3 regions of the Paenibacillus sp. FSL K6-1230 genome follow, and region 3 is predicted to be linked to each of the others. Evidence: a T-box and tRNA genes for the amino acid it is inferred to sense, from the RefSeq annotation. Region 3 holds a T-box; the other regions hold tRNA genes.

Region 1 (5,689 bases), 1.5 Mb from region 3:
GGGAGAACCAGCTATCTCCGGGTTCGATTGGAATTTCTCCGCTACCCCCACCTCATCCCCGCACTTTTCAACGTGCGTGGGTTCGGGCCTCCAGTGCGTGTTACCGCACCTTCACCCTGGACAGGGGTAGATCACCCGGTTTCGGGTCTACGTCCACGTACTAACTCGCCCTATTCAGACTCGCTTTCGCTGCGGCTCCGGCTCTTCACCTTAACCTTGCACGGGAACGTAACTCGCCGGTTCATTCTACAAAAGGCACGCCATCACCCATAGATCGGGCTCTGACTTCTTGTAAGCACACGGTTTCAGGTTCTATTTCACTCCCCTTCCGGGGTGCTTTTCACCTTTCCCTCACGGTACTGCTTCACTATCGGTCGCCAGGGAGTATTTAGCCTTGGCAGATGGTCCTGCCGGATTCATACGGGGTTTCACGTGCCCCGCACTACTCGGGATCCGTCTCGGAGGGTGCACCATTTCGATTACAGGGCTTTTACCTCTATCGCGGGCCTTTCCAGACCTCTTCATCTAGGGTACACCTTTGTAACTCCGTGTGAGACGTCCCACAACCCCAGGAAGCAAGCTTCCTGGTTTGGGCTAATCCGCGTTCGCTCGCCGCTACTGACGGAATCACTATTGTTTTCTCTTCCTCAGGGTACTTAGATGTTTCAGTTCCCCTGGTCTGCCTCTCCTTTGGCTATGTATTCACCAAAGAGTGACTACCTGTTACAGTAGCCGGGTTTCCCCATTCGGACATCCCCGGATCGAAGCTTGCTTACAGCTCCCCGAGGCATTTCGTCGTTCGCCACGTCCTTCGTCGGCTCCTGGCGCCTAGGCATCCTCCGTGTGCTCTTATTAGCTTAACCATGATTCTTGCCACAGGCAAAATATCAGTTCACTAATAACTTTCACTTGCTTACACAAGTTCAGCTAAAAGATGTTCTAAAACGCAATGTTTTCGTTTCGGTATCCAGTTTTCAAGGTGCAATGCTGTGATTGTAACACAGCTTCTTTGTTCGTAAAAGAACTTTTTTTGGTGGAGCCAAGGGGGATCGAACCCCTGACCTCCTGCGTGCAAGGCAGGCGCTCTCCCAGCTGAGCTATAGCCCCATATCTGGTTCTTTATTACGTATTCATTTATGGTGGGCCCTAGTGGACTCGAACCACCGACCTCACCCTTATCAGGGGTGCGCTCTAACCAGCTGAGCTAAGGGCCCATAACAAATCCCGAAAAGGTGTTACCCTTCCCGGGTTGTGCGCTTGGCAACGTCCTACTCTCCCAGGACCCTTCGGTCCAAGTACCATCGGCGCTGGAGGACTTAACGGTCGTGTTCGGGATGGGTACGTGTGGAACCCCTCCGCTATCGCCACCAAACGTCTTGCTATGCTTTTGTGAGAGTTGAACTCTCAAAACTGAGCAACGAGTGAGCTGCGAAGAGGATTTCATACGCGCTAAGCGCAGTACCGAATTCCTCTTCTTAGGATCGATGGAACATCGATCTGATTTGAATGCTTCCGTTGCAGGAAGCGATTCTCCATAGAAAGGAGGTGATCCAGCCGCACCTTCCGATACGGCTACCTTGTTACGACTTCACCCCAATCATCTACCCCACCTTCGGCGGCTGGCTCCTTGCGGTTACCCCACCGACTTCGGGTGTTGTAAACTCTCGTGGTGTGACGGGCGGTGTGTACAAGACCCGGGAACGTATTCACCGCGGCATGCTGATCCGCGATTACTAGCAATTCCGACTTCATGCAGGCGAGTTGCAGCCTGCAATCCGAACTGAGACTGGCTTTTTAGGATTGGCTCCACCTCGCGGCTTCGCTTCCCGTTGTACCAGCCATTGTAGTACGTGTGTAGCCCAGGTCATAAGGGGCATGATGATTTGACGTCATCCCCACCTTCCTCCGGTTTGTCACCGGCAGTCACCCTAGAGTGCCCACCCGAGGTGCTGGCAACTAAGGTCAAGGGTTGCGCTCGTTGCGGGACTTAACCCAACATCTCACGACACGAGCTGACGACAACCATGCACCACCTGTCTTGAATGTCCCGAAGGAAAGGATCATCTCTGATCCGGTCATTCAGATGTCAAGACCTGGTAAGGTTCTTCGCGTTGCTTCGAATTAAACCACATACTCCACTGCTTGTGCGGGTCCCCGTCAATTCCTTTGAGTTTCAGTCTTGCGACCGTACTCCCCAGGCGGAGTGCTTAATGTGTTAACTTCGGCACCAAGGGTATCGAAACCCCTAACACCTAGCACTCATCGTTTACGGCGTGGACTACCAGGGTATCTAATCCTGTTTGCTCCCCACGCTTTCGCGCCTCAGCGTCAGTTACAGCCCAGAGAGTCGCCTTCGCCACTGGTGTTCCTCCACATCTCTACGCATTTCACCGCTACACGTGGAATTCCACTCTCCTCTTCTGCACTCAAGTCATCCAGTTTCCCGTGCGATCCGGGGTTGAGCCCCGGGCTTAAACACCAGACTTAAATGACCGCCTGCGCGCGCTTTACGCCCAATAATTCCGGACAACGCTTGCCCCCTACGTATTACCGCGGCTGCTGGCACGTAGTTAGCCGGGGCTTTCTTCTCAAGTACCGTCACTCCTTAAGCAGTTACTCTTAAGGACGTTCTTCCTTGGCAACAGAGCTTTACGATCCGAAAACCTTCATCACTCACGCGGCGTTGCTCCGTCAGGCTTTCGCCCATTGCGGAAGATTCCCTACTGCTGCCTCCCGTAGGAGTCTGGGCCGTGTCTCAGTCCCAGTGTGGCCGATCACCCTCTCAGGTCGGCTACGCATCGTCGCCTTGGGGAGCCGTTACCTCTCCAACTAGCTAATGCGCCGCAGGCCCATCCTCCGGTGACAGATTGCTCCGTCTTTCCTCACTCCTCCATGCGAAGAAGTGAATTATCTGGTATTAGCTACCGTTTCCGGTAGTTATCCCAGTCCAAAGGGCAGGTTGCCTACGTGTTACTCACCCGTCCGCCGCTAACCTCAGAAGAAGCAAGCTTCTTCATCAGTCCGCTCGACTTGCATGTATTAGGCACGCCGCCAGCGTTCGTCCTGAGCCAGGATCAAACTCTCCAATAAAGTTATTGAAAAGAGCGATAGCTCATTTTGAATCTGACGAGATTTAATATCTCATTAGTTTGCTCCAGTTTCCATACAGTCAAAGACATGTACCAAAAACCTTCGCGTTGGATTTTGCTTCACAAAATCCGCTCACTCGTTGTTCAGTTTTCAAAGATCAACTTCATTCATTTGTTTCTTTTCTTGCGTTACCACCGCATCTCAGCGGCGACTTTTATAATATATCACACTCAATTTCATTTGACAAGACTTTTTTTCGCGTTTTATTTAATCAACGTTTTTTCTTAAGTCCTGCTCTTCGAAACGAGCGAAATTTAATTTATCACGTTAAGACTTATAAAGTCAATACATATTTGAATTTCATGAATAAGGGAGCTTCATTTTGCGAGCATACTTGGACAATTGCTTGGGTGGCGCAAAACGCGCATACATACGAAATACCGTTTTATACCGCAGAGCAATGGCATTGCGAATATCCTGATCAAGCCTTTTGTCCCCCATCTCCATCAGCATTTCGTCTAACTCACGTCGGAGTACATAATCCAGTTCCTTGCACTCTTTTTCATTGAAAAGCATACCCATCATCAGAACCAGACCCCTTAGCAAATAGTAGTATTAAGGCAAGACTCATCCCACACACGCCCCAAGCCATAACCAAGGAGTAATCCACCTGTCTCAGACTAGCGCCTTCAACAGATGAATTGAGTAGAGCAAGCTACCGCATGTATGGAATGCCTATGTTAACTCGTTGTTGCATGCACTAGTTCATTCTGTATCGTTGTCCCATGCTTTATACATTCATTAAACAAATCTAGCGAAGTTGAGACTCAGAGCATGAAGGTTATTCATATCCTTTGATAGGCTTGTCCAGGCAGCTCAAAGATGATCAGCAGTAACCGATTCCGGCAATCTACCTTACCTTTGGCACAACCCTTATCCCCCTAGCAGGCTGTAAGTTACTGTACTCTCAATGACTGCTGCTATGAACAGCAGAACGACCACCCACAAGGACATATTCCCTGTCTCACGCATAAATGTGGGCCAGTCCCTTCTCGTACTTCGCTCCCCGCTGATCGCCCCTGTAATGGATGACCATACCATCCCCCCGAATCTCAGGCCATACGCACAGGCAATGACAAGTACCGGTAGTTCGATGATGCCATGTGGCAATAAGCCTTTGACGATAAGGTCATATAAACTGACTGTTCCACTGGACGCCACCATATGTACAAGAAAACCGATAACCATTCCGTTAATCGTAATAAACAATAATGGAAAGATGCCAAAGGCCGCCCCGAGAAAAATAACAAGTACGCATTTAATTGCATTATTCAAAAATATAAAGATAAAGAAGCTGAGCTGTGCATTATCCGATTGCTGCAGCCCTTGAGCCACCTCTCCAAGCTGATCCAGTTGATTCACTAGCAGGGACTGTATAGCCCCCGTGCTGAACCAACCTGCAGCCATACTGAGACCAAAAATGATTGTAGTAATCCAAATCAAGGCGCTCATGGAGCGCAAGATACCCAGAAATTTTTTCAACCCCATTGTCTGTCCTCCTATATTCTGGTGAAGTCATATTTTACTTGTTGCTGAAATAGGGATAAGTAAACAAGCTGAACAAGCATTGCGGGAAAGGGGAATCGATCATGAATTCGTTTTTTTATGTAATTAGCGGCAAGACCATTAAACGAAGTCTTATAGCAATAGCTGCAGCAATATTTGCGCTAGGCATTATTTATGTGGAGACCAGTGACATCAGCGTCTTCTCTGAAGAGGCACCCTCAGCTGTGTATAGCGTACCAAGCGACAAAAAGGTTATTGCACTGACCTTCGACATCAGTTGGGGTGAGAAGCGAGCAGCGCCTATTCTACAGGTACTCAAGGACAAGAATGTACAAAAGGCGACATTCTTCCTTTCCTCCCCCTGGGGCAAGACCCATCCCGAGCTTGTAAATGAAATCAAGGACAGTGGCTTTGAAATCGGCAGCCATGGTCATAAGCACGAGAACTACACTAGCCTGAGTGACGAGGACATCCGCAAACAAATCACTACTGCTCATACTATGTTAACCGAATTAACAGGGAAAGAACCTAAATTAATTCGCATGCCTAATGGAGATTTTGACAAACGCGTGCTACAAATTACATCCGATCTTGGCTATACCGCCATTCAATGGGATACTGACTCATTGGATTGGAAGAATCCAGGGACTCAGGCCATTATTGATCGGGTTGTAAGTAAAGCTCATCCAGGCGATATTGTCCTACTGCATGCGAGTGATTCTGTGACCCAGACGCATGAAGCATTGCCAGTGATTATAGATAAGCTACGAGAGCAGGGCTATGAGTTCGTCTCTGTATCCGAGCTACTGCAGCAAGGCACAGCCCAAGGCAAGGAAGTTCGTGACCAGGCCGCAACTTATACGAATCCCTAAATGATTCTGTAATAGCATCAGAACAACAAATAAACAGAAAGCATTGAGCAAAAGGCATCAAGCAAAAACAAATGGATCTATATTGGAGCTAACAAATGTTGGCTCTTATTTGTGTTGATTATAATTCCGCCTTGTTCGTCGCATACTACCCACAGTAAAGA
Region 2 (5,689 bases), 3.9 Mb from region 3:
GGGTGGTATCCCAAGGACGCCTCCACAGAAGCTTGCGCTCCTGCTTCTACGGCTCCCACCTATCCTGTACAGATCGTACCCAAATTCAATATCAAGCTGCAGTAAAGCTCCATGGGGTCTTTCCGTCTTGTCGCGGGTAACCTGCATCTTCACAGGTATTAAAATTTCACCGGATCTCTCGTTGAGACAGCGCCCAAGTCGTTACGCCATTCGTGCGGGTCAGAATTTACCTGACAAGGAATTTCGCTACCTTAGGACCGTTATAGTTACGGCCGCCGTTTACTGGGGCTTCGGTTCATAGCTTCGCCTTGCGGCTAACCACTCCCCTTAACCTTCCAGCACCGGGCAGGCGTCAGCCCGTATACTTCGCCTTGCGGCTTCGCACAGACCTGTGTTTTTGCTAAACAGTCGCTTGGGCCTTTTCACTGCGGCCCCCTCGGGCTATTCACCCTACCGAGGCACCCCTTCTCCCGAAGTTACGGGGTCATTTTGCCGAGTTCCTTAACGAGAGTTCTTCCGCGCGCCTTAGAATTCTCTTCTCGCCTACCTGTGTCGGTTTGCGGTACGGGCACCTTCACCTGACTAGAGGCTTTTCTTGGCAGTGTGAGATCATGACCTTCGCTACTGTAATTTTCACTCCCCATCACAGCCCAGCCTTACGATGTGCGGATTTGCCTACACATCAGCCTCACTGCTTGGACGGACATCCATCAGTCCGCGTCACTACCCTCCTGCGTCCCCCCATCGTTCATAACGGTTTACGGTGGTACAGGAATTTCGACCTGTTGTCCTTCGACTACGCCTTTCGGCCTCGCCTTAGGTCCCGACTTACCCTGAGCGGACGAGCCTTCCTCAGGAACCCTTAGGCTTTCGGCGGATCAGATTCTCACTGATCTTTTCGTTACTCATACCGGCATTCTCACTTGTATGCTGTCCAGCGCTCCTTACGGTACACCTTCAACCTGCATACAACGCTCCCCTACCCCTGATGCAAGCATCAAGCCATAGCTTCGGTGGTGTGTTTAGCCCCGTTACATTTTCGGCGCAGAGTCACTCGACCAGTGAGCTATTACGCACTCTTTCAATGGTGGCTGCTTCTAAGCCAACATCCTGGTTGTCTGTGCAACTCCACATCCTTTCCCACTTAACACACACTTGGGGACCTTAGCTGATGGTCTGGGCTGTTTCCCTTTTGACAATGGATCTTAGCACTCACTGTCTGACTCCCGGAACTAAGTCTATGGCATTCGGAGTTTGACTGAGCTTGGTAACCCTTGCGGGCCCCGCACCCAATCAGTGCTCTACCTCCACGACTCTCTTTTCCGAGGCTAGCCCTAAAGCTATTTCGGGGAGAACCAGCTATCTCCGGGTTCGATTGGAATTTCTCCGCTACCCCCACCTCATCCCCGCACTTTTCAACGTGCGTGGGTTCGGGCCTCCAGTGCGTGTTACCGCACCTTCACCCTGGACAGGGGTAGATCACCCGGTTTCGGGTCTACGTCCACGTACTAACTCGCCCTATTCAGACTCGCTTTCGCTGCGGCTCCGGCTCTTCACCTTAACCTTGCACGGGAACGTAACTCGCCGGTTCATTCTACAAAAGGCACGCCATCACCCATAGATCGGGCTCTGACTTCTTGTAAGCACACGGTTTCAGGTTCTATTTCACTCCCCTTCCGGGGTGCTTTTCACCTTTCCCTCACGGTACTGTTTCACTATCGGTCGCCAGGGAGTATTTAGCCTTGGCAGATGGTCCTGCCGGATTCATACGGGGTTTCACGTGCCCCGCACTACTCGGGATCCGTCTCGGAGGGTGTACCATTTCGATTACAGGGCTTTTACCTCTATCGCGGGCCTTTCCAGACCTCTTCATCTAGGGTACACCTTTGTAACTCCGTGTGAGACGTCCCACAACCCCAGGAAGCAAGCTTCCTGGTTTGGGCTAATCCGCGTTCGCTCGCCGCTACTGACGGAATCACTATTGTTTTCTCTTCCTCAGGGTACTTAGATGTTTCAGTTCCCCTGGTCTGCCTCTCCTTTGGCTATGTATTCACCAAAGAGTGACTACCTGTTACAGTAGCCGGGTTTCCCCATTCGGACATCCCCGGATCGAAGCTTGCTTACAGCTCCCCGAGGCATTTCGTCGTTCGCCACGTCCTTCGTCGGCTCCTGGCGCCTAGGCATCCTCCGTGTGCTCTTATTAGCTTAACCATGATTTTTGCCACAGGCAAAATATCAAACCGCTAATAACTTTCACTTGCTTACACAAGTTCAGCTAAAAGATGTTCTAAAACGCAATGTTTTCGTTTCGGTATCCAGTTTTCAAGGTGCAATGCTGTGATTGTAACACAGCTTCTTTGTTCGTAAAAGAACTTTTTTTGGTGGAGCCAAGGGGGATCGAACCCCTGACCTCCTGCGTGCAAGGCAGGCGCTCTCCCAGCTGAGCTATAGCCCCATATCTGGTTCTTTATTACGTATTCATTTATGGTGGGCCCTAGTGGACTCGAACCACCGACCTCACCCTTATCAGGGGTGCGCTCTAACCAGCTGAGCTAAGGGCCCATAACAAATCCCGAAAAGGTGTTACCCTTCCCGGGTTGTGCGCTTGGCAACGTCCTACTCTCCCAGGACCCTTCGGTCCAAGTACCATCGGCGCTGGAGGACTTAACGGTCGTGTTCGGGATGGGTACGTGTGGAACCCCTCCGCTATCGCCACCAAACGTCTTGCTATGCTTTTGTGAGAGTTGAACTCTCAAAACTGAGCAACGAGTGAGCTGCGAAGAGGATTTCATACGCGCTAAGCGCAGTACCGAATTCCTCTTCTTAGGATCGATGGAACATCGATCTGATTTGAATGCTTCCGTTGCAGGAAGCGATTCTCCATAGAAAGGAGGTGATCCAGCCGCACCTTCCGATACGGCTACCTTGTTACGACTTCACCCCAATCATCTACCCCACCTTCGGCGGCTGGCTCCTTGCGGTTACCCCACCGACTTCGGGTGTTGTAAACTCTCGTGGTGTGACGGGCGGTGTGTACAAGACCCGGGAACGTATTCACCGCGGCATGCTGATCCGCGATTACTAGCAATTCCGACTTCATGCAGGCGAGTTGCAGCCTGCAATCCGAACTGAGACTGGCTTTTTAGGATTGGCTCCACCTCGCGGCTTCGCTTCCCGTTGTACCAGCCATTGTAGTACGTGTGTAGCCCAGGTCATAAGGGGCATGATGATTTGACGTCATCCCCACCTTCCTCCGGTTTGTCACCGGCAGTCACCCTAGAGTGCCCACCCGAGGTGCTGGCAACTAAGGTCAAGGGTTGCGCTCGTTGCGGGACTTAACCCAACATCTCACGACACGAGCTGACGACAACCATGCACCACCTGTCTTGAATGTCCCGAAGGAAAGGATCATCTCTGATCCGGTCATTCAGATGTCAAGACCTGGTAAGGTTCTTCGCGTTGCTTCGAATTAAACCACATACTCCACTGCTTGTGCGGGTCCCCGTCAATTCCTTTGAGTTTCAGTCTTGCGACCGTACTCCCCAGGCGGAGTGCTTAATGTGTTAACTTCGGCACCAAGGGTATCGAAACCCCTAACACCTAGCACTCATCGTTTACGGCGTGGACTACCAGGGTATCTAATCCTGTTTGCTCCCCACGCTTTCGCGCCTCAGCGTCAGTTACAGCCCAGAGAGTCGCCTTCGCCACTGGTGTTCCTCCACATCTCTACGCATTTCACCGCTACACGTGGAATTCCACTCTCCTCTTCTGCACTCAAGTCATCCAGTTTCCCGTGCGATCCGGGGTTGAGCCCCGGGCTTAAACACCAGACTTAAATGACCGCCTGCGCGCGCTTTACGCCCAATAATTCCGGACAACGCTTGCCCCCTACGTATTACCGCGGCTGCTGGCACGTAGTTAGCCGGGGCTTTCTTCTCAAGTACCGTCACTCCTTAAGCAGTTACTCTTAAGGACGTTCTTCCTTGGCAACAGAGCTTTACGATCCGAAAACCTTCATCACTCACGCGGCGTTGCTCCGTCAGGCTTTCGCCCATTGCGGAAGATTCCCTACTGCTGCCTCCCGTAGGAGTCTGGGCCGTGTCTCAGTCCCAGTGTGGCCGATCACCCTCTCAGGTCGGCTACGCATCGTCGCCTTGGGGAGCCGTTACCTCTCCAACTAGCTAATGCGCCGCAGGCCCATCCTCCGGTGACAGATTGCTCCGTCTTTCCTCACTTCTCCATGCGAAGAAGTGAATTATCTGGTATTAGCTACCGTTTCCGGTAGTTATCCCAGTCCAAAGGGCAGGTTGCCTACGTGTTACTCACCCGTCCGCCGCTAACCTCAGAAGAAGCAAGCTTCTTCATCAGTCCGCTCGACTTGCATGTATTAGGCACGCCGCCAGCGTTCGTCCTGAGCCAGGATCAAACTCTCCAATAAAGTTATTGAAAAGAGCGATAGCTCATTTTGAATCTGACGAGATTCATATCTCATTGTTTGAATCCCACTTGCGTGAAATTCGCTCACTCGTTGTTCAGTTTTCAAAGATCAACTTCATTCATTCGTTTCTTTTCTTGCGTTACCACCGCATCTCAGCGGCGACTTTTATAATATAGCATACACCTCACAAATAGGTCAACACCTTTTTTCATTTTTTTCTCCATACGCTAAATTTCAACAAAAAAGAGCTTCTCCCCAGAAGCCCCCACACATGGTCTAGACCTATGATTTTGGCATAGTTCCACAGCATAGTTCCACAGCTTACTCCCTCCACATAACTCCCCCATAAGCCTACAGATCTCATTTCGAATATCCATATAGAGCCCGCAGGGTGGAGGACATGATCGCAATGCGCTTCCTCCCCACCATACGCATGACCGCCATCAAGTAAAAAGAGCCAGCTTGATTCCCAGCAGCAACCCAACCCCCGGAAGACCTAAAGTAGCGACGGTCCCAATTGTTACTGGATTTACGGGAATGTATGCATGTGTGATCCAACCTGAGTAGTTCACTACATAGATTGCAACTGCTGCAAGCGCCATATGAGTTACGAATACACCCAACCATCTGAACCCCATGCTCTTCTTGATAAGAATATATACAAGCATAAGTGAAGAGAATGACAGCAGTATCCACAGAACACTCCTCACCCTACAGCACCTCCCCTGTAGCGGCCCTCTCGGCCCCTCCGCTCTCTTCACCATCGTTGTCATAATCAGGACGATGTACATTCGCTTGCTTTGCTCGCTTTAGCTGAATCTGATAATTCAACTCTGCTGCCTCCAGCAGAAAAATAGCATAGTCCACCTGATCCTTACCCACGGCTTCCTCAAACATTCTTTGTGCTCTAAGCCAGTCCGCATGAGCAAGGCGGACACCCTCGATAATCTCTGCGTAAAGCTCCGATCTGATTCGTTCCTTGCGGAGCTGATTGCGCAGCTTCTTGCTATACCAGATAGTCATCATCGCGCGCCTCCCTACCATTCGCATCACAGTCTTTCGACTGCCCTCTATTCATTCATATCGAAAAGGGGACAAACTTAGAACCGCATTCTGCTAACAGTACGGAAGGCGAAGAACTCCTCTGAACAAGTCAAGAACTACATTGCTCCAGATGACAAATGCACAATATTCCATAGCGACAACCTAACAACTCTACAACGTTCTGCCTCCGGATCGAACTAATCTAAG
Region 3 (5,689 bases):
GACCCGTCCGGTCTTTCGCGGGCTGCGTGATCTTAGGGATGAGCTGAACGGACAAGCCTTGACTTCCGAGCCTTTGACTGAATTATCCATGGGCATGTCCAATGATTTTGAAGTGGCCGTTGAGGAAGGTGCGACCTGGCTGCGTCTGGGATCTGTCCTGGTAGGAAAAGAGGAGGGCTAGTATGGGCGTAATGAATAAGTTTATGAACTTTCTGGGCCTGCAGGAGGAAGAGCAGGTTGTTGAGCGGGAAATGCTACAGGAAGAAGAACTTGAAACTCCAGCCTTTGATAAGCGTAAGAACCAAAGAGGAAGCAATGTAGTCAGTATTCATTCCCAGAAGAATGTGAAGGTTGTCCTTTACGAGCCGCGCTCATATGATGAAGCCCAGGAGATTGCCGACCATCTGCGCTCTCATCGCTCCGTCGTCGTTAATTTGCAACGTATACGCAAAGATCAGGCTTTGCGGATTATTGATTTTTTGAGCGGTACCGTCTATGCCGTGAACGGTGGTATCTCCAAGGTAGGGCATAATATCTTCTTATGCACGCCAGACACGGTGGAAATTCAGGGCTCGATTACTGAAATTTTAGCCGATAGTGAATCTGAACTAGATAGGATGAGGTGATTGCGTTTTGAGTATTGAGATTGTTGTTGGTTTATTGCTTCAAATTTATACTTATATGATTATTGTGTACGTGCTGTTGTCTTGGCTTCCGAATGCCCGTGAGAGCTTCATTGGGGAATTGCTCGCGAAGCTTGTAGAGCCTTATCTGTCGCCTTTCCGCAGGTTCATTCCTCCGATCTTCGGTATGATTGATATTTCGCCGATCATTGCTCTGATTGTGCTGCGTTTTGCTGCTTCAGGTCTGATCTCCGTCCTGCGTTACTTTGTGTAGGAGGATGTCATGCATACGGAGATATATGAGCACTTCCACGCTGATGAGAAGGACTTCATAGATCGTGCTTCGGAGTGGATCGAGCGTGCAAGTGAGCTACATGAGCGCAAGCTCAGCGAATTCCTTGATCCTCGGCAGGCTTACATACTGAGCACCATTGCATCCAGAAACGGGGATGTGCAGGTCCGTCTGGACGGCGGCTACGACGGAGCCGAACGACAGCGGGCACTAATCGCCCCGGATTACAGTTATTTAGACGATGAGGATATGGGAGTCGTAGTGCTCTCCATCTCATCAGAGGATAAGAAGCTGTCCGAGCTGGAGCATGGTGATTATATGGGTGCTATTCTTGGCCTTGGCATTAAGCGGGGCAAGATTGGCGATTTTCATGTCCGGGATGAAGGCTGTCATGTATTGATGACATCGGATATCAGTTCATTCATTACATCCCATCTAGGGCAAGTCCACCGGGTACAGGTTCGAACAGAGCTGCTTCCTCTTGATCAGTTGATCAAGACAGAGACCGCCTATGAGACCATGGACCTTACGGTGGCCTCTTTACGTCTGGACGGAATTGTGAGTGACGTGTACCGCCTGAGCCGGAGTAAGGTACTGGCACCAATTCGCGCAGGACGCTGTCGGGTGAACTGGAAGCAGGAGGAGAATCCTTCCTGTATGCTGAAGGCTGGAGATGTGGTATCCTTTCATGGATTTGGTCGATTCAGGCTGCTGGAGACAGATGGTGTCACCAAAAAAGGCAGAATGCGTGTGAAAATCGGGAAATTTGTATAAATCATTGCAGGATTCTCGAACACTGTGTCGAATTGATTAAGCTAACAAGTTGGCACGAATTTTCCGATGCATACAGTAGAGTGTAGGAAGGCAGGAATGCACGGGCGCATGACAGTCCGCATTGTATGGCGTCTTACGACTAATCTTCTGGCATGCCCAAGAAGACAAATTCACAGGAGGTGGACATCATGCCATTATCACCATTGGACATACATAACAAGGAGTTTGCCCGTCGACTTCGCGGCTATGATGAGGACCAGGTTAATGAATTCCTGGATCAGGTGGTCAAAGACTATGATATCGTGCTTCGCGAGAATAAGGAGCTCAGAAACGAGTTGCTGTCCATTCAGGAGAAGCTGGATCATTTTGCGAATATTGAAGAGACGCTGAGCAAGACGATTATCGTAGCTCAGGAAGCAGCAGACGAGGTCAAGAACAACGCGAAGAAGGAAGCGCAGCTCATCGTGAAGGAAGCGGAGAAGAACGCTGACCGGATCGTGAACGACGCACTTGCAAAATCACGCAAGATCGCACTTGAAGTCGAGGAGCTCAAGAAGCAGGCTTCGATCTATCGTGCCAGGTTCCGTACACTGGTGGAGGCTCAGCTCGACCTGCTCAGCCAGGACGGTTGGGAAGCTCTGGAGAATCGTGAACGTGAAGTTCTTGATCGCGAGCGTGAGATGAAGGAGATTTACTAATTTCTCCATTCGTCGTGCGGTTGACTTTTGCTGGTAATCAGAGTATATTATCTGCATTGCGACATATTTGTAGCACAACTGTATCACAAACGATAAATTCCAAGACGGGAATCAGTACGTCATGAGCTTGTTCAGCAGAGAGTTGGCATTTCGGTGCAAGCCAACGTTCAAGGCATGATCGAATATCCTCCCCGAGAAGTGAGCTGAAGCGCGTTATGCGTGTGTAAGCGGTCACCGTATGCCATACGTTATCATGTGGCTCCCTGCTGAAGGCGGGGATTAGAGAGCCGGTTTGATCTGTTTACTCATCATTCTATAGAATAGGGTGAAGTGACAGATGTCGGAATCAGGGTGGTAACGCGAGCAGAGCCTCGTCCCTTTATGGGGCGAGGCTTTTTGGTGTTGTTTTTTTGGACTCACCAGAGTGTGATTTGAAGATGAAAGGAAGAAGATGAGGATGCAACGAGTAGATATCAAGGAAAAGGCCAGAACACGCGATCTGCGCGTGCTCGACAAGTGGAAGCAGGAGGATATTTTCCGTAAGTCGATCAGCAATCGGGAAGGAAAGCCGAACTTCGTATTCTACGAAGGACCTCCTACAGCAAACGGCAAGCCACATATCGGACACGTATTGGGCCGCGTCATCAAGGACTTCATTGGTCGTTACCAGACAATGAAGGGCTATCGTGTCGTGCGTAAAGCAGGATGGGACACACATGGACTGCCTGTTGAGTTGGGCGTGCAAAAGGAACTGGGCATCTCTCACAAGCATGAGATCGAGGAATACGGTGTCGAAAAGTTCGTAGAGAAATGTAAGGCTAGTGTCTTCGTATATGAGCAGCAATGGCGTGACTTGACGGAAGCCATCGGCTACTGGACGGATCTGGATAATCCATATGTAACATTGGAGAACGATTACATTGAAAGTGTCTGGAACATTCTGGCTACAGTCCATGACAAAGGACTGCTGTATCGCGGTCATCGCGTAAGTCCTTACTGTCCGAGCTGCCAGACGACCCTAAGCTCCCACGAGGTGGCACAGGGCTACAAAGACGTCAAGGATCTCAGTGCCACGGCGAAGTTCAAGCTTCATGAGAGCGGCGAATATGTACTGGCCTGGACGACTACACCATGGACACTCCCGGGTCACGTTGCTCTCGCTGTGAATCCTGATATGGAATATGCACGCGTGAAGCAAGAGGATGGAGTGTACATCGTTGCGAAGAATCTCGTGGAGAAGGTAATTAACGGCGAGTATGAATTGCTTGGCACACTCAAGGGCTCGGAGCTCGTGGGCCAGACCTACACACCACCATTCAACTATGTAGATGTGACGGGTGGAAGTACAATCCTGGGTGCCTCCTTCGTTACTGATTCAAGTGGTACAGGTGTCGTTCATATGGCACCAGCGCATGGTGAGGATGACTATCGTGTCATTCGTGAGCACGGAATTGGCTTCGTCAACGTGGTTAACCTCCAAGGCTGCTACACAGAGCAAGTCACTGAGTTGGCAGGTCGCTTCGTGAAGGATTGCGATATTGATATCCTGCGTATGCTGACAGATAAGGGGCTGCTCTATAGCAAGGAAAAATATGAGCATAGCTATCCGTTCTGCTGGCGTTGTGATACACCGCTCTTGTATTACGCCATGGACAGCTGGTTCATCCAGACGACAGCCATCAAGGAGCAGCTCATTGCGAACAACAATGAGGTGGATTGGTATCCGGGTCACGTCCGTGAAGGGCGCTTCGGTAAGTTCTTGGAGGAGCTGGTGGATTGGAACATTAGCCGTAACCGGTATTGGGGGACGCCACTGAATATCTGGAAATGTGAGGAGACCGGTGAAGAATTCGCGCCGCACAGCATCGCAGAGCTTCGGGAGCGGGCGATTGGCGACGTCCCTGAGGATATTGAGCTGCACAAGCCATTTGTAGATGAGATCAAGGTTCGCAGCTCCTGCGGTAAATACGTGATGACACGGACACCAGAAGTCATCGACGTCTGGTTCGATAGCGGCTCGATGCCATTCGCGCAGCAGCATTATCCGTTCGAAAATCAAGAGATTTTCGCGCAGCAGTTCCCTGCAGATATGATCTGCGAAGGAATTGACCAGACTCGGGGCTGGTTCTATAGTCTGCTGGCGGTGTCCACACTCCTGACAGGTAAAGCGCCTTACAAGGCTGTTATGGCGACTGGCCATGTACTGGATGAGCAAGGACAGAAGATGTCCAAGTCCAAAGGAAATGTGATTGATCCTTGGGAGATCATTGAGGAATTCGGAACGGATGCTTTCCGTTGGGCGATGCTGGCTGATAGCGCTCCTTGGAACAGCAAACGTTTCTCCAAGGGAATTGTTGGTGAGGCGAAGTCCAAGATGGTGGACACACTCGTCAATACCCATGCGTTCCTGACATTGTATGCGACGATTGATGGGTTCAACCCAGCAGAGCATCCATTCAAGCTGTCTGCCCACAAGCTGGATCGCTGGATTCTGTCGAGACTGAACAGCTTGATTGTGCAGGTCGATAAGGCGCTTGCTGTGAACGACTTCCTGAATTCCTCAAAAGCTATTGAGGGCTTCGTGGATGAGCTCAGCAACTGGTATATCCGTCGTTCCCGCGATCGCTTCTGGGGTAGTGGCCTGACAGAGGATAAGCTGGATGCTTATCGCACGTTGACTGAGGTATTGCTGACGACCTCGAAGCTGATTGCGCCGTTCATGCCGATGATTGCAGAAGATATCTATTTGAATCTGAGCGGTGGGGAAAGCGTGCATCTGGAGGATTATCCTGCAGCCAACGAGCAGCTGATCGATCTGGAGCTGGAACGGGATATGGAGACGGCACGCCGTGTGGTTGAACTCGCTCGGAACGTGCGTAATGAGACGGGCTTCAAGACCCGTCAGCCACTATCTGAGCTGATTGTATCTCTGGATAATGATTTCCATCTGGCGGATTATGAGGAGATCATCAAGGATGAGATCAATGTGAAGCAGATTCGTACAGAGACAGATGACAGCGGGTTCGTTGATTTTACACTCAAGCTTAATCTCAAGGTAGCAGGCAAGAAATACGGTAAGAACGTTGGGTTCCTGCAAAATCATTTCAAGGGCATGTCTGCAGCCGAGACTCGTACGGTAGTGGAGCAGGGCCTGTTGAATATCGTATCTCCAGATGGTGAGGAGCTGCAGGTGACTGCTGAGGAGCTGCTGGTGGAGAAGAAAGCGAAGGAAGGCTTTGCATCGGCTTCTGGCTATGGCCTGACAGTAGCGCTCAATACGGATATTACGCCTGAGCTGGAGC

Evidence for each region. A T-box is a leader RNA that pairs with one kind of tRNA and senses whether it is charged. The one in region 3 lies ahead of ileS (isoleucine--tRNA ligase), so its partner is inferred to be a tRNA-Ile.
Region 1: it has a tRNA-Ile gene. The T-box ahead of ileS (isoleucine--tRNA ligase) is inferred to sense a tRNA for this amino acid. The anticodon was not compared.
Region 2: it has a tRNA-Ile gene. The T-box ahead of ileS (isoleucine--tRNA ligase) is inferred to sense a tRNA for this amino acid. The anticodon was not compared.

What each region holds. Positions count from the first base shown of each region.
Region 1 is NZ_JBBOCK010000001.1:5,510,096-5,515,784, forward strand. It holds rRNA gene MKX74_RS24420 (23S ribosomal RNA) at 1-863, opposite strand, end outside; tRNA gene MKX74_RS24425 (tRNA-Ala) at 1,032-1,107, opposite strand; tRNA gene MKX74_RS24430 (tRNA-Ile) at 1,138-1,214, opposite strand; rRNA gene rrf (5S ribosomal RNA) at 1,256-1,372, opposite strand; rRNA gene MKX74_RS24440 (16S ribosomal RNA) at 1,539-3,090, opposite strand; gene MKX74_RS24445 (hypothetical protein) at 3,451-3,675, opposite strand; gene MKX74_RS24450 (stage II sporulation protein M) at 4,024-4,638, opposite strand; gene pdaB (polysaccharide deacetylase family sporulation protein PdaB) at 4,740-5,528, shown strand.
Region 2 is NZ_JBBOCK010000001.1:150,629-156,317, reverse strand. It holds rRNA gene MKX74_RS00715 (23S ribosomal RNA) at 1-2,211, opposite strand, end outside; tRNA gene MKX74_RS00710 (tRNA-Ala) at 2,380-2,455, opposite strand; tRNA gene MKX74_RS00705 (tRNA-Ile) at 2,486-2,562, opposite strand; rRNA gene rrf (5S ribosomal RNA) at 2,604-2,720, opposite strand; rRNA gene MKX74_RS00695 (16S ribosomal RNA) at 2,887-4,438, opposite strand; gene MKX74_RS00690 (pro-sigmaK processing inhibitor BofA family protein) at 4,882-5,148, opposite strand; gene MKX74_RS00685 (hypothetical protein) at 5,150-5,464, opposite strand.
Region 3 is NZ_JBBOCK010000001.1:4,047,504-4,053,192, reverse strand. It holds gene MKX74_RS17870 (YggS family pyridoxal phosphate-dependent enzyme) at 1-181, shown strand, start outside; gene MKX74_RS17865 (cell division protein SepF) at 183-626, shown strand; gene MKX74_RS17860 (YggT family protein) at 634-897, shown strand; gene MKX74_RS17855 (YlmH family RNA-binding protein) at 907-1,689, shown strand; gene MKX74_RS17850 (DivIVA domain-containing protein) at 1,878-2,387, shown strand; T-box leader at 2,480-2,769, shown strand; gene ileS (isoleucine--tRNA ligase) at 2,845-5,689, shown strand, end outside.